DNA from 2 places in the Allobosea sp. R86505 genome. Region 2 is predicted to be linked to the other one. Evidence: predicted binding sites of a transcription regulator. Region 2 holds the regulator's gene; the other holds the start of a gene.
What was found. Region 2 encodes PhoB, which activates phosphate uptake and scavenging genes when phosphate is short. Its sites were predicted from a motif close to TGTCATNNANCTGTCAT; they were not measured.
Positions count from the first base shown of each region.

Region 1: olsB (l-ornithine N(alpha)-acyltransferase) is a predicted target of PhoB. The motif match lies at 2,258-2,274, and genes of this name have one in related genera.

Region 1 covers NZ_JAXHPY010000001.1:289,665-296,981, forward strand. Annotated here, with positions in the region: gene queG (tRNA epoxyqueuosine(34) reductase QueG) at 1-363, shown strand, start outside; gene SJY11_RS01375 (SDR family oxidoreductase) at 360-1,223, shown strand; gene olsB (l-ornithine N(alpha)-acyltransferase) at 1,239-2,198, opposite strand; gene SJY11_RS01385 (ATP-binding protein) at 2,302-4,383, opposite strand; gene SJY11_RS01390 (YifB family Mg chelatase-like AAA ATPase) at 4,499-6,037, opposite strand; gene SJY11_RS01395 (TRAP transporter permease) at 6,107-7,317, opposite strand, start outside.
Region 2 covers NZ_JAXHPY010000001.1:1,494,724-1,502,040, reverse strand. Annotated here, with positions in the region: gene uvrB (excinuclease ABC subunit UvrB) at 1-1,140, opposite strand, end outside; gene SJY11_RS07175 (tetratricopeptide repeat protein) at 1,355-1,807, shown strand; gene SJY11_RS07170 (TIGR03862 family flavoprotein) at 1,959-3,221, opposite strand; gene phoB (phosphate regulon transcriptional regulator PhoB) at 3,384-4,082, opposite strand; gene phoU (phosphate signaling complex protein PhoU) at 4,207-4,926, opposite strand; gene pstB (phosphate ABC transporter ATP-binding protein PstB) at 4,969-5,769, opposite strand; gene pstA (phosphate ABC transporter permease PstA) at 5,816-6,706, opposite strand; gene pstC (phosphate ABC transporter permease subunit PstC) at 6,721-7,317, opposite strand, start outside.

The DNA of each region.
Region 1 (7,317 bases), 1.2 Mb from region 2:
ACACGCCTGTCGCTGCGCGACGAGCTAGATGCGCTGCCGCTGGCCGACCTCGCCGGCCTCGACGACGCGGCGTTTCGGGCGCTCTTCGCCGGCACTCCGGTCAAGCGCACGGGGCGCGACCGCTTCACCCGCAATGTGCTGATCGCGATCGGCAACAGCGGCCGACCGGACCTCGCTGCGAGCGCCGTGGCGGTGCTGGCCGACCCCTCGCCGCTGGTGCGGGCGATGGCGGTCTGGGCGCTGATCCGGCTCGATCCGCCGCAGGCCCGCGGCCTTGCCGGCCGGGCGCTCGCCATGGAAAAGGATGAAGAGGTGCGCCGCGAATGGTTGGCGCTCCCGCCTGCCATGGATGCCGCCTCATGAAGCTCCTGATTCTCGGCGTCGGCTATTCCGCCGGCTTCTACGCTCGCGAGGCGCTGGCCCGCGGCTGGGAGGTGACCGGCACGGTGCGCACGGCGGAAAAGGCGGAGCGGCTGAGCCGCGAGGGCCTGCGCATGCTCGTCTTCGACGGCTCGGAGGTCTCCACGCCACTGGCGGCGGCGGTCGCCGAGGCGGAAGCCGTGCTGGTCTCGGTGCAGCCGGGCGAGGCCGGTGATCCGGCGTTCCACACGCTCGGCCCGGCGCTGGAAGCGGCGCCCGCCTTGCGCTGGATCGGCTATCTCTCAACCATTGGCGTCTATGGCGACCATGACGGCGCCTGGATCGACGAGGCGACCGCGCCGCGGCCGAGCTTCCGTTCGCGGCTGCGCCTGCAGATCGAGCGCGACTGGCTGGCGCTGGGCGAGCGGAGCGGCAAGGCCGTGCAGATCTTCCGGCTCTCGGGCATCTACGGGCCCGGCCGCAATCCGATCGTGAAGCTGCGGACGGGAACCGCGACGCGGCTGGTCAAGCCGGGACAAGTGTTCAACCGCATCCATGTCGACGATATCGCGGGCATCCTGATGGCCTCGATCGCCGCGCCACGTCCCGGTGCGATCTACAACGTCACAGATGACGAGCCCGCGCCGCCGCAGGATGTCGTGGTCCATGCTGCGGCGCTGGCGGGGCTGACACCGCCACCGGAGACGCCGTTCGACCCGGCGAAGCTCTCTCCCATGGCGGCGAGCTTCTATGGTGAAAACAAGCGCGTCTCGAACGCGCTGGTGAAACGCGAATTCGGCTACGCCTTCCGCTACCCGACCTATCGCGAGGCGCTGCCGGTTCTGCTGGCCGGTGGGGACTGAGCCCCGCCCGCGCGCTCACGCGGCGTAGCGCTGCCCTTCATCGCCGTAATAGGCGACGTAACGCTGGTCGATCGCCTCCACGGGGAGGATGACCAGGACGTCGGTGGTCCCGAACTGGCGGTCGATCACGGCGCCGGTGCCGAAGCGGGCGCCGAGCCGCAGATAACCCTTGATCAGCGGTGGCATCTGCTTCAGGGCGAGCTTGGCATCGACCATCGACGCCGGCAAAAGACCCATATCGACCCGCTGGTTGCCATGGGCCGTCGCGCTCCACTCGCCGGCGGAGCGGGCATGGTGGTGCAGGAAGCTCAAGGGCAGGGCCAGGGTCTGCGGATCCGTGCCGTCGAAGCTGGCGCAGCCGAACATCGCGTCGATCCGGTGATGGCGGATATAGGCCCAGATGCCGTGCCAGAGCAGCTCAACCGTCTTCTTGCTGCGATAGGGCTCGAGCACGCAGGAACGGCCGAGTTCGAGGAAACGTTTGCCCGGATGACGCGCGAGCAGCGGGGCGAGATCGAACTCGCCCTGGGTGTAGAAGCCGCCCAGCCGCTCGGCCGCGCCCTGCCGCATCAGCCGGTAGGTGCCGACGATCTTCGGCTTCACGCCGCCGAAGCGGCCGCGCGCGGCGTGATCGATGACCAGCAGATGGTCGCAAGCCGCGTCGAAACGGTCGGCGTCGCGACGGAACATGCGCGACACGGCATCGGGCCGCGCCGACATTTCCTGGTAGAATACTCGGTAGCGCAGGCGCTGGGCCCGCCAGATCTCGGCCGGCCCCCGGGCCAGCCTGACCTCGAGGGTGCCGCTGCGGCCGAGGCTCCCCGAGAGCGGAGCTGGCTCTGCAGTCTGGCGCCCGAAGCGAAGGATTGTCTCGCTGCCGATCAGTCGAAGCGGAGACAGGCGAGAGAACAGCAGGCCTCCAACAGGCCCATGACGAGCCGGCTCAGCCTGATGTGCGTGGAGCTCGGGTGCCATCGCTCGCCTTGTCTGCCAGGTCGCAGTTTTCCGCAACATTGCAGAAATGCACCATGGTTCTGACAATCTCGCGACAGAACTGCGGCACGCCGATGACGAACGGTCAGGCCGAGCGATCGATCGGCTGCGGCGCGGCAACGCGATCGAGCCAACGTTGCAGGGCGGCACGATCGAGGGGCTTAGCCAGGCAATCATCCATGCCGGCAGCCAGCGCGGCCGCCCTGTCCCCCTCCGCGACATTGGCGCTGACGGCGATCATGGGCAGGGGCGGCAGATGCGGACGCGCCTGTTCGAGCTCGCGGACGGCGCGGGCCACGGCGAGCCCGTCGAGTTCCGGCATGCGGATATCGAGGAGGACGAGATCGAAGGACGGGCCCGTCCCGGCGAAGCCCTCCGCGACCGCGGCCAGGGCACGGCGCCCGTCACGGGCCCAGATCGCCGCACAGCCGAAACGCTCCAGCGTGCGGGTCGCCAGCAGGGCGTTGATCTCGTTGTCCTCCGCGACCAGCACGGTCAGGCGCGGGCGCAGGATCGAGGAAGGCCCGCTCCCCTGCATATCGACGGGTGCGGCACTCGTCGGACGCGGCGACAGGCGCTGATAGAGCGAGCGGGCCCGGACGGGCTTGACCAGGAAGCCGGTGAAGCCGGCTTCGCGCGGAGACCCGAACTGACGCCGCTCCAGCGGCGAGAGCATGATCAGGCTTTCCCGCACGCCGGCCAGACGCGCGGCTTGAGCGAGAGCGACGGCTCCGTCCCGGCCGATGTCCTGGTCGATCAGGACGGCGCCATAACCGGCATCGGAGCGGAGCAACGCCTGCGCCTGCGCCGCATCGACGGACTGGGTGGCGCTGCCACCGGCCGCCGCGATCGATTCCCGCAGGAAGGCTGCGCCGAAGGGAGCGGCCGAGACGATGAGGACGTGTTTCCCGTGCCATTCCGGCAGGGCGGGCGGTGCCGCGTCCGCGGCCACCATCAAGGGCAGCCGCACGCGGAAGACCGAGCCGCCGCCCATCCGGGCCTCGACCCAGACCGAGCCGCCCATCAGCCCGACGAGGCGACGCACGATGGCGAGGCCCAGACCGGTGCCCTCATGGCTCCGGGCCGAGGAATTGTCCGCCTGCTCGAACTCCTCGAAGATCGCCAGGCGGCGGTCCTCGGGAACGCCCGGACCTGTATCGGCGACCTCGATGTCGACGAGATCTCCCTCGCGACCGATCCGGATGCCGACGCCGCCGCGATCGGTGAACTTGATGGCGTTGCCGACGAGATTGAGCAGAATCTGGCGCAGGCGATCGCGGTCGCCGACGAAATGGGTCGGCATGTCCGGAGACAGATGCGCCGCGAGCTCGATGCCCTTGGCCTGGGCGCGCGGCGCCATCAGTTCCGAGACGGTCTCCAGCAACAGGCCTACGTCGAACCGCTCCTGCGCGAGTTCGAGCTTCCCGGCCTCGACCTTGGCGAAGTCGAGAATATCATCGACGAGGCCGAGCAGCGCCTCACCCGATGTCCGCAGCGCGCGGACATAGGTCGCCTGCTCGGGTTCGAGCCCGGTGTCGCCGAGCAGATCGGCCATGCCGAGGATGCCGTTGAGCGGTGTCCGGAACTCGTGGCTGACGGTCGCGAGGAAACGGGACTTGGCCTCGTTGGCGCTCTCGGCGCGGGCGCGGGCCTCGACCAGTTCCTGTTCGGCGGCGATGCGGGCGGTGATGTCGCGCCCAACCCTCTGCAGCACGCTCTGACCCAGCGCCACGGGGACGACCGTCTCGACCCAGGAGATCCAGCGTTCGCCCTCCGGCGTCGCCACACATTCGTCGAAGACGCGCGCCCCGCCCTCCAGCGCCAGGGCCGGCCGGCTGGCGATGCATCGAGGCTGCGCGACCGAGCCGACGATTTGCGTCTCGTCGAGCCCGAGCAAGGCGGCAAAGGCCGCATTGGCATAGACGATGCGCGCGCCGTCGCGCCGCACGATCAGGTCGCCCTGCGCCTCGATCAGGCTGCGGTAATGCTCCTCGCTGTCGGCGAGCACCCAGAGCCGGTCGTTCAGCGCCTCGACGTCTCCCGCCAGTTCGGCCGCCTGACGGACGATCCGGTCGCGCTGACGCAGCAGCATCAGCGTGGCGCCACCCGCAAACAGCGCGAGCGCGATCACTGAGAGAGCAGCCCAGGTCGTGGCGAGAGATCCCATGGCGCCGACCCTAGCGAAGGCGCGTTGAGGAACCGTTGGGAACAACGACAAATCAGAGGGATCGCGGCAGGGAATTCGTTAACCTTCGCAGGAGCCTGCGCGGTCCCGCGCTGCTTCAGGCCGCCTGCGCGACCTGGTCGCCCCGCGCCCGATAGGACAGGGCTTCGGCGAGGTGGATCCGGCCGACCTTCGCCTCCCCGTCGAGGTCCGCCAATGTGCGCGCAACCTTGAGGACGCGATGATAAGCCCGTGCGGTCAGGCGCATGGCCTCAGCCGCCTCGCGCAGCAGGGCCAGCCCCGCATTGTCGGGCCGGGCGATCTCGTCGAGTACCGGCACCGGACAGCCCGCATTCGTGCTGATCCCGCTCAGCCCGAGCGCCTCGAAGCGCGCCGTCTGGAGGCGCCGCGCCGCGGCGACGCGAGCCGCGACCTCCGAGGAGCCCTCGCTCGCCGCCGGCAGAATGAGGTCGGCAGCGGTCACGGCCGGCACGTCGATGGCGATGTCGATGCGATCCAGCATCGGGCCGGAGATTCGCCCCTGATACTGCGCCATGCAGCGCTCGTTCTGCTGACGCCGGCAGGCGAAGCCGGGCTCGGTCGCCCTGCCGCATCGGCACGGGTTCATCGCCGCGACGAGCTGGAACCGCGCGGGGTAGACGGCGCGGTGATTGGCGCGCGAGATCAGAACCTCGCCGGTTTCCATGGGCTGGCGCAGCGCGTCGAGCGCCTGGGCCTGGAACTCCGGCAGTTCGTCGAGGAAGAGAACGCCGTGATGGGCGAGCGAGATCTCGCCCGGCCTGGCCTGCAGGCCGCCGCCGACCAGCGCGGCCATCGAGGCCGAATGGTGGGGAGCGCGGAAGGGCCGACGGTCGGTCAGCGCGCCGTCGGCGAGGTGTCCCGCGACGGAGAGGATCATCGAGACCTCCAGCAGTTCGCGCGGGCTCAGCGGCGGCAGGATCGAGGGCAGCCGGCTCGCCAGCATCGACTTGCCGGCACCCGGCGGCCCATTCATCAGGAGATTGTGCCCGCCGGCGGCAGCGATCTCGAGCACGCGCTTGGCGCTTTCCTGGCCCTTGATGTCGGCGAGATCGGGCAGCGGGCCGGATGGGCGCGCCACCGCCGGCTCCGGCCGCGCCATCACCTGCGTGCCCTTGAAATGGTTGGCGAGCTGGATCAGCGAGCGCGGCGCAAGGATGTCGATGTCGGCGGCCGCCCAGGCGGCCTCGGGCCCGCAGGCATGCGGGCAGATCAGCCCCTGACCGCGGCCATAGGCGGCGATCGCGGCGGGCAGGACGCCGGCGACCGCGGTGATCGAGCCATCGAGCGCGAGTTCGCCGAGCACGGTGTAGCCCGCCAGCGCGTCCGCAGGAATCGCGCCGATCGCCGCCATCACGGCGAGCGCGATCGGGAGATCGTAATGGCTGCCCTCCTTGGGGAGGTCGGCTGGGGCGAGATTGACCGTGATGCGCTTGGCCGGCAGCGCCAGGCCCGAAGCGATCAGCGCGGAGCGCACCCGCTCCTTGCTCTCGCCGACCGCCTTGTCGGGCAAGCCGACGAGAATGAAATTGACGCCGCCGGGCGTGACCTGAACCTGGACATCGACGGCGCGCGCCTCGATGCCCTCGAACGCCACCGTCGCGACCCGCGTCACCATCAGCGCCACCCCATGACCCGCGAGGAGGCTAGCGGAGCTTCTCGCCCCACGCAAGAACAGATCGGGAACTTACGCCACGATCGCAGCCTTCCGCGCCACGACCTGCCGCAGCAGCACGGGCGCGGCGATGACAAGCCCGATCAGCACGCTCGTCGGCGTCGCCAGGATCATCGGCAGGGCGGCGAGCGCGATCAGCCAGCGCTCCCATTGCGCCAACGGAGCCAGGAACCAGCCGGCGAAAGCGGCCGAGAGCAGGGTGATGCTGGCGATGCAGGAGGCGGTCGAGCCGACGAGCTCGGTCCAGGTGAAGCCCGGCGCCATGATCAGCATCGAGGGTGAGAACACGAAGACGAAGGGTACGAGCACCTTGCCGAGCGCGAGCCGGAAGGCGGTGTTGCCGGTCTTGAAGGGGTCGGCGCCCGCCATGCTCGCGCCCGCATAGGCGGCTATCGCGACCGGCGGCGTGATATCCGCCAGCACGCCATAATAGAACACGAAGAAATGCGCCACGAGCGGGTTGACGCCGAGCATGCCGAGCGCCGGCGCCGCCACTGTGACCATGATGATGTAGTTGGCCGTGGTCGGCACGCCGCAGCCGAGCAGGATGCAGACCAGGCCCGTCAGCAGCAGCGTGAAGAACAGCGTCGCGCTCTTCAGTTCGAACGGGAAGAAGGGGATCAGCTCGGACAAACCGCGTGCCCACTGGTCGGCGAGCGATGTCACGATCCAGGAGATCTTGAAGCCGACGCCGGTCAGCGTGACCACGCCGACGATGATGCCGACGGTCGCCGCGGCCGCGCCCACGCCGATGGCGTATTTCGCGCCGAGGATGAAGGCGTCGATCATGTCGTCGACGCGCTTGCGACCCTCCGTCGACTTCATCAGCACGCCATGGGCCATGACGAGGAAGGCCGCCGCCGTGAAGGCGAAGTTGACGCCGGGCACGCGCAGGAACTCGGTCGGCGCGGCCAGCCCGATCGCCAGCGCAAAGACCAGGGCCGAGGCGGCGCGGTGATGCGCGAGGCCGACGAGCATGCAGCCTGTGATGCCCCAGAAGGCGGCGAGATAGGGCGTGTAGCCGGTGAACAGCACCGTGATCAGCGCAAACAGCGGCGCGATCGTCGGCCAGTCGCGGGCGAAGACCTCCGAGAGCTTCGGCGCGTCGGCATCGGTCATGCCCGCCATGCCGGTCTTTCGCGCCTCGAAATGCACCTGCATCAACACGCCGTAGAAATGCATGAAGGCGGGAATGATCGCCGCGATCACGATCGACGCGTAGG
Region 2 (7,317 bases):
GAGGTCGGCGGTCTTCTGCCCCGTCAGCGGGTCGAACTCGGCGATGCTCTCGACCTCGTCGCCGAACAGGCCGATGCGCCAGGCGCGGTCCTCATAGTGCGCCGGGAACAGCTCGATCACGTCGCCGCGCACGCGGAAGCTGCCGCGGGTGAAGTCGTGCTGGGTGCGCTTGTATTGCAGCGCCACCAGATCGGCGATGAGCTGGCGCTGCTCGACACGCTCACCCAGCTTGATGCCGAAGGTCATCGCCGTATAGGTCTCGACCGAGCCGATACCGTAGATGCAGGACACCGAGGCGACGATGATGACGTCGTCGCGCTCGATCAGCGAACGCGTCGCCGAATGGCGCATCCGGTCGATCTGCTCGTTGATGGACGACTCCTTCTCGATGAAGGTGTCCGAGCGCGGCACATAGGCCTCGGGCTGGTAGTAGTCGTAATAGGAGACGAAATACTCGACCGCGTTGTCGGGGAAGAAGCTCTTGAACTCGCCATAGAGCTGCGCCGCCAGCGTCTTGTTCGGCGCCAGGATCAGCGCCGGGCGCTGCGTCTTCTCGATCACCTGCGCCATGGTGAAGGTCTTGCCCGAGCCGGTGACGCCGAGCAGCACCTGGTCGCGCTCCTGCCGGGCAATGCCCTCGACCAGCTCGGCGATCGCGGCCGGTTGGTCGCCGGCGGGCTCGTATTCCGAATTCATCCGGAAGCGGATGCCGCCCTCGGACTTGTCCGGCCGCGGCGGGCGGTGCGGCACCCAGGCCTTGCCCGGCTCGATGAAGGGGTTGCCGCTCTCCAGCAGCGTCTGCAGCGAGGTCGCGGTCGCGGCAGCAGCGCCCTCCGCCCCGATGAAGGCGGCATCGGCCTTTTTCGAGAGCTTGCGCCTGGGCCTCTCCTCGCCGCCGGGCCGTTCCGTTGCGTAGCTCGGCTTCGCCTCATAGCCGGCCTGCGGCTTGTCGGAGAACCCGGCCGCGCCGCCGGGCACGGCCTTGCCGCGGTTGATCGCCGGGTTGAGCAGATCGGCGAGATAGCCCTCCAGCGGCTTCAGCTCCTGCCGAGACGCCTTGGAATTGGGCGTGCGCGCCGAGGACGGCTTCTTGGCGGGCTTGGGTTTGGCGGGCGAGTCTTTGGCGGGTGTGTCGGACATCCCGGCAATATGGGGTGCATCCCCGCCGCGCGCGAGAGGGTGCGGCGCATGGGGGAGCGCACTGGTGACAGGAGCTGGCAGGAGTGGCGCCGTTTCGGAGGGGTGGCGGACGCCCTTTCGCAATGGACTTGTCATGCGATGTCGCCATGATCGCGGACCACTGCGAGCGGCAACGCGCGCGCACCCTATCGCCTTCACCTCATGAGGACACGCCATGCGCCGACGCGTCATTGCGATCATGGCGGGAGCCGCCGCCCTGCTCGCCGCGGCGGGGGCGCAGGCGGTCGGGCCGGACTGGACCTGGCTGGACGAGGACCCGGAATACCGCCAGGCGCGCCGCTGGATCGAGGAGAAGAACTTCCCGCCCGCCATCGAGAAGCTGGAGGTGCTGCTGAAGCGCTCGCCGCACTCGCCCGTGCTGCTGAACTGGCTCGCCTTCTCGCACCGCAAGCTGAAGAACTACCCGCTCTCGAAGCAGTATTACGACGCCGCGCTGATGCGCGACCCGACCTTCCTGCCCGCGCTCGAATATCAGGGCGAATGGTTCATCGAGACCGGCGACATGGCCTCGGCCAAGGCCAACCTCGCCAAGCTCGCCAGCCTCTGCGGCCGCTGCCACGAATGGCAGGACCTCGACGAGGCCATCGCGAAGGCGGAGGGGCGGTAGGCGCGTCATTCTCGGGCTCGACCGCGACCCGGAATCGCGGGGAACCCCTCTCCTGTAAGGAGAGGGGCAGGGGAGAGGTGTCGGCCCCTCAACCAGCAAAGCGCCAACCCAATCGCTGCGCCGGTGAGGTCTCACGCCACCGTCAAGCGGCCTACCCCTCACCCTGCCCTCTCCCTACGGGAGAGGGTTCTCCGTCGAGGTTTCCCCGCCCCAGCCAACCCACTATCCCCGCCGCCGCAGCGACGCCGGTGGCGAAGCAGCCCTGCAGCAGATAGCCGCCGGTCGGCGCTTCCCAGTCCAGCATCTCGCCGGCGACGAAAACGCCTGGCAGGCGCCGCAGCATGAAGCCTGCGTCGATCTCGGAGGCCGCGATGCCGCCGGCGCTGGAGATCGCCCGGTCGATCGGCATCGTCCCGGTCAGGCGCAACGGCGCACTCTTGATCGCCGCCGCGAGCGCCGCGGGGTTTTCGTCGAGCTTTCCCGCGACGCTGTCGCGCAGCACGGCGACCGCCGCCGGCGAGAGCCCTGCCGCCTTGCGCAGATGGTTGCTGAGCGTCTCGCCCGGCCGGCGCTTGCCGAGCTTCTCGGTCAGCCGGGCGAGGTCGAGATCCGGACGCAGGTCGATCTCCAGCACCGCCGAACCGTCCCGCGCGATCGCCTCGCGCAGCGGCCCCGACAGCGCATAGATCGCGCCGCCCTCCAGCCCATGGGCGTCGATCATCGCCTCGCCCGCAATCTTTTTGCCGGCAAAGCACAACGTAATCCGCTTCAGCGGCGCGCCGGCGAAACGCTCGCGCAGCGTCTGCGACCAAGCTACCGCGAAGCCGCCATTGGCCGGCCGCAGCGGCGCCACCGCGACGCCCCTCCCCGCCAGCAGCGGAACCCAGCCGCCATCGGAGCCCAGCCGCGGCCAGCTCGCCCCGCCCAGCGCCAGCAGCGTCGCATCCGGCGTGAGCGTTACCTCGCCGGCCGCCGTAGCGAAGGTCAGTTCGCCCTCGTCGTTCCAGCCGGTCCAGCGCCGGCCGGCTTCGAGCCGCACGCCGAGACCGTCGAGCCGGCGCAGCCAGGCGCGCAGCAGCGGCGAGGCCTTCATCGCCTTCGGGAAAACGCGACCGCTGGTGCCAATGAAGCTCTCCGCGCCGAGGCCATCGGCCCAGTCGCGCAGTGCCTGCGGCGGGAAGGCCGCGACGGCCGGTTCGAGCCAGTCCCGCGCCGCGCCGTAATGCGGCAGGAAGGTCTCCAGCGGCTCGGAATGGGTCAGGTTCAGCCCGCCGCGCCCGGCGAGCAGGAATTTCCGCGCCGGCGACGGCATCCGCTCATGGATCGTGACGCGGTGGCCGGCCTGCGCCAGCCGCTCGGCGGCGATCAGCCCGGCGGGGCCGGCGCCGATGATGGCGATGTCTTTGCTGTGCATCGGGTCGGCTTGCGCCGTCGGGCGTCGCGGGTCAAGCGATCAGGCGTCGGCGGACGCACGCTCGTCATTCTCGGGCTTGACCCGAGAATCTCTGGCCGGCACGGCAGCGGAGCCTCATCGTCACGAGATGCTCGGGTCTGCGCCCGAGCATGACGGTTCGCCTCACGCCCGCGCAAAGGTCTCGTCGAAGGCGTAGCCCGCGCCGCGGACCGTGCGCAGCGGGTCCTTGGCGTCGCCCGGCGTGATCGCCTTGCGCAGGCGCCCGACATGCACGTCGACGGTGCGCTCGTCGATATAGACGTCGCGGCCCCAGACGGCGTCGAGCAGTTGCGCGCGCGAATAGACCCGGCCCGGCGCCTGCATCAGGAATTCGAGCAGGCGGAACTCGGTCGGGCCCAGATGCAGCTCCTCGCCGGAGCGGCGCACGCGCCGCGTTGTGCGGTCGAGTTCGAGATCACCGGCCGTCAGCAGACCGGCGACATGGCCGGGCTTCGCCCGGCGCAGCAGCGCCTGGATGCGCGCGATCAGCTCCGGCAGGGAGAACGGCTTGACGACATAGTCGTCTGCGCCGGTGGCGAGCCCGCGCACCCGCTCGGTCTCCTCGCCACGCGCGGTGAGCATGATGATCGGCACCCGCTCGGTGTCGCGGCGCGCCCGCAGCCGGCGGCAGAGTTCGATGCCCGACAGCCCCGGCAGCATCCAGTCCAGCAGCACGAGATCGGGCGTGTTGTCGCGCAGGTGCAGCTCGGCGTCGTCGCCGCGCGCCACGCTGTCAACCACGAAGCCCTCGGCCTCGAGATTGTAGCGCAGCAGCAGGGTGAGGGGTTCCTCGTCCTCGACGATCAGGATGCGGGCGGCCATGGCACGGTTCCAGATAATGGGTGGTGCAGGCGTCATTCTCGGGCTTGACCCGAGAATCTCGGCGACCGGAGGGTCCCGGTTTCGGAGATGGTCGGGTCAAGCCCGACCATGACGTGCTGCAATGTCAGCTCCCCGTCACGGCCTCAACCGTGATGTCGGTGGTCTCGAGCTTGGGACGGTTGATGTCGAGCGACTCGCCGGTGACGAGATAGTGGATCGTCTCGGCGATGTTGGTGGTGTGGTCGCCGATGCGCTCGACGTTCTTGGCGCAGAACAGGAGATGCGTGCAGAAGGTGATGTTGCGCGGATCTTCCATCATGTAGGTCAGAAGCTCGCGGAAGAGCGAGGTGTAGAGCGCGTCGATCTCGCCGTCGCGGTGCCAGACATCGAGGGCCTTCTGCTCATTGCTGGTGGCGTAGGCGTCGAGCACGTCCTTGAGCTGCGCCTGGACAAGCCGGCTCATATGCTCGAGCCCGACCACGGCCCGGTGCGGCGGCGAGAACTGGCCGGAGATCGCCACGGCGCGCTTGGCGATGTTCTTGGCGAGGTCGCCGACGCGCTCGATGTCCGACGCGATGCGGATCGCCGAGATCAGCTCGCGCAGGTCCTGGGCGAGAGGCTGGCGCCGGGCGATCGTCAGCACGGCGCGCTCCTCGACGTCGCGCTGCAGGTTGTCGAGGCGCTGGTCGGCCGAGATCACCTTCTGGGCCAGCGTCGTGTCGCGGCGCACCAGCGCAACGGTGGAGTCGCCGAGCATGCGCTCGGACATCCCGCCCATCTCGGCGAGGCTGCGGCGCAGCGACTCGAGATCGGCGTCGTAGGAGCGAACGATATGGTCGGTCATCGCGGCTAGGTCCTTCGAATGCGGGGCTGAAGCGGAGGGCAGTCAGCCGAATCGGCCGGTGACGTAATCCTGCGTCTGCTTCTTGCCTGGGTTCATGAAGATCGTGTTGGTCGCGTCGAACTCGATCACCTCGCCGAGATACATGAAGGCGGTGTACTGCGAGATGCGCGCCGCCTGCTGCATGTTGTGGGTGACGATGACGATGGTGAAGTCGGTCTTCAGCTGCTCGAGCAGGTCCTCGATCTTGCCGGTCGAGATCGGGTCGAGCGCCGAGGTCGGCTCGTCGAACAGGATGACCTCGGGCTTCTGGGCGATGGTGCGCGCGATGCACAGGCGCTGCTGCTGGCCGCCGGAGAGACCCATGCCGGAGGTCTTGAGTTTGTCCTTGACCTCGTCCCACAGCGCGGCACGGCGCAGCGCGCCCTCGACGCGGTCGTCGAGCTCGGACTTCGGCGGCTTCTCGTAGAGGCGGATGCCGAAGGCGACGTTGTCGTAGATCGACATCGGGAAGGGCGTCGGCTTCTGGAAGACCATGCCGATGCGCGAGCGCAGCTCGTTGACGTCGACGTCGTTGGAGATGACGTTGCGCCCGTCCAGCATCACCTCGCCGGTCGCCTTCTGCTCGGGGTAGAGCGAGTAGATCCGGTTGAAGATTCGCAGCAGGGTCGACTTGCCGCAGCCCGAGGGGCCGATCAGCGCGGTGACGTGCCGGTCGCGGAAGTCGAGATTGATGTTCTTCAGCGCCTTGTGCTCGCCATAGTAGAAATCGAGGTTCTTCACCGCGATCCGGACGGGCGCATCGGCATCGAGCGTCTGCGGGCTGAGTTCGAGGGTGGACAGCATCGAAGGGTTCCTTCGGATCGGACGCGACGGTGGGAAGGCGCTGGTCTTACTTGCTACCGCGGACGATGCGGCGGGCGATGATCGAAAGCAGCAGGATGGACATGGTGATGATCAGCGAGCCGGCCCAGGCGAGCTGCTGCCAGTTCTCATACGGCGCCGAGGCGAACATGTAGATCGTCACCGGCAGGTTGGAGACGCCGCCCATCAGATCGGCCGAGAACCAGAAATTGTTGTTTAGCGCGGTGAAGATCAGCGGCGCCGTCTCGCCGGCGATGCGGGCGAGCGCGAGCAGGATACCGGTGACCATGCCGGCCTTGGCGGCCTTCCAGGTGATCGAGGTGATGACCACCGACGGAGGCGCGCCGAGCGCCGAGCCGGCCTCGCGCAGCGGCCCCGGCACGAGGCGCAGCATGTCCTCGGTGGTGCGCACGATGACCGGGATCGCGATGATGCCGAGCGCGACGCCGCCGGCCCAGCCGGAATAGCCGCCCAGCGGCTCGACCAGGATGACGTAGACGAACAGGCCGATCAGGATCGACGGCGCCGAGAGCAGGATGTCGTTGATGAAGCGGATCAGGTCGGCGAGCTTCGAGCCCTTGCCGTACTCGGCGAGATAGGTCCCGGCGAGTACGCCGATCGGCGTCGCCACGACGATGCCGAGGAAGGTCAGGATGACCGAGCCGGCGATGGCGTTGGCGAGGCCACCACCCTCCGAGCCGGGGCCGGGCGTGATCTGCGTGAAGGTGGCGACGGACAAGCCGCCGATGCCCTTCACGATCAGCATCCCGAGAATCCAGAACAGCACGGAGATCGCGATGACGGTGAAACTGGCCGTGATGATCCGCATCGACTTGTCGGCGACGCGACGCGACTGGCGAACCCGGCCCCAGGTCGTCGGGGGGAGTTCACGGACGGTGGAGGGTGTCGTCAGGCTCATGATCTTCAACCCGCTCAGAAGGTCTTGACGCGTGCGACGAGGATGCGCGCGATGACGAGGACGACGAAGGTGACGAAGAAGAGGATGCAGCCGAGACCGATCAACGCATTCATCTGCAGGCCCAGCGCCTCGTTGAATTCATTGGCGATGCGCGAGGCGATGGTCGAGCCCGGATCCATGATCGACCCCGAGAGACGGTTGGCGTTGCCGACGACGAAGGTCACCGCCATGGTCTCGCCGAGCGCTCGGCCGAGCCCGAGCATGATCGCGCCGATGATCGAGACGCCGGCCTGCGGCACGAGCACATGGCGCACCACCTCCCAGGTCGTCGCCCCGATGCCATAGGCGCTCTCGCGCAGCACGGAGGGGATCTGGTCGAGCATGTCGCGCACGATCGAGGCGATGAAGGGAATGATCATGAAGGCCAGGATGATGCCCGCCGTCAGGATGCCCAGCCCCGAGGGCGAGCGCGAATATAGGATCGTGCCGACGATCGGCATCCCCTCGACGATGTTCGAGAGCGGCACCTGCACATAGGCCGCAAACAGCGGAACGAAGACGAACAGCCCCCACATGCCGTAGATGATCGAGGGCACGGCGGCGAGCAGTTC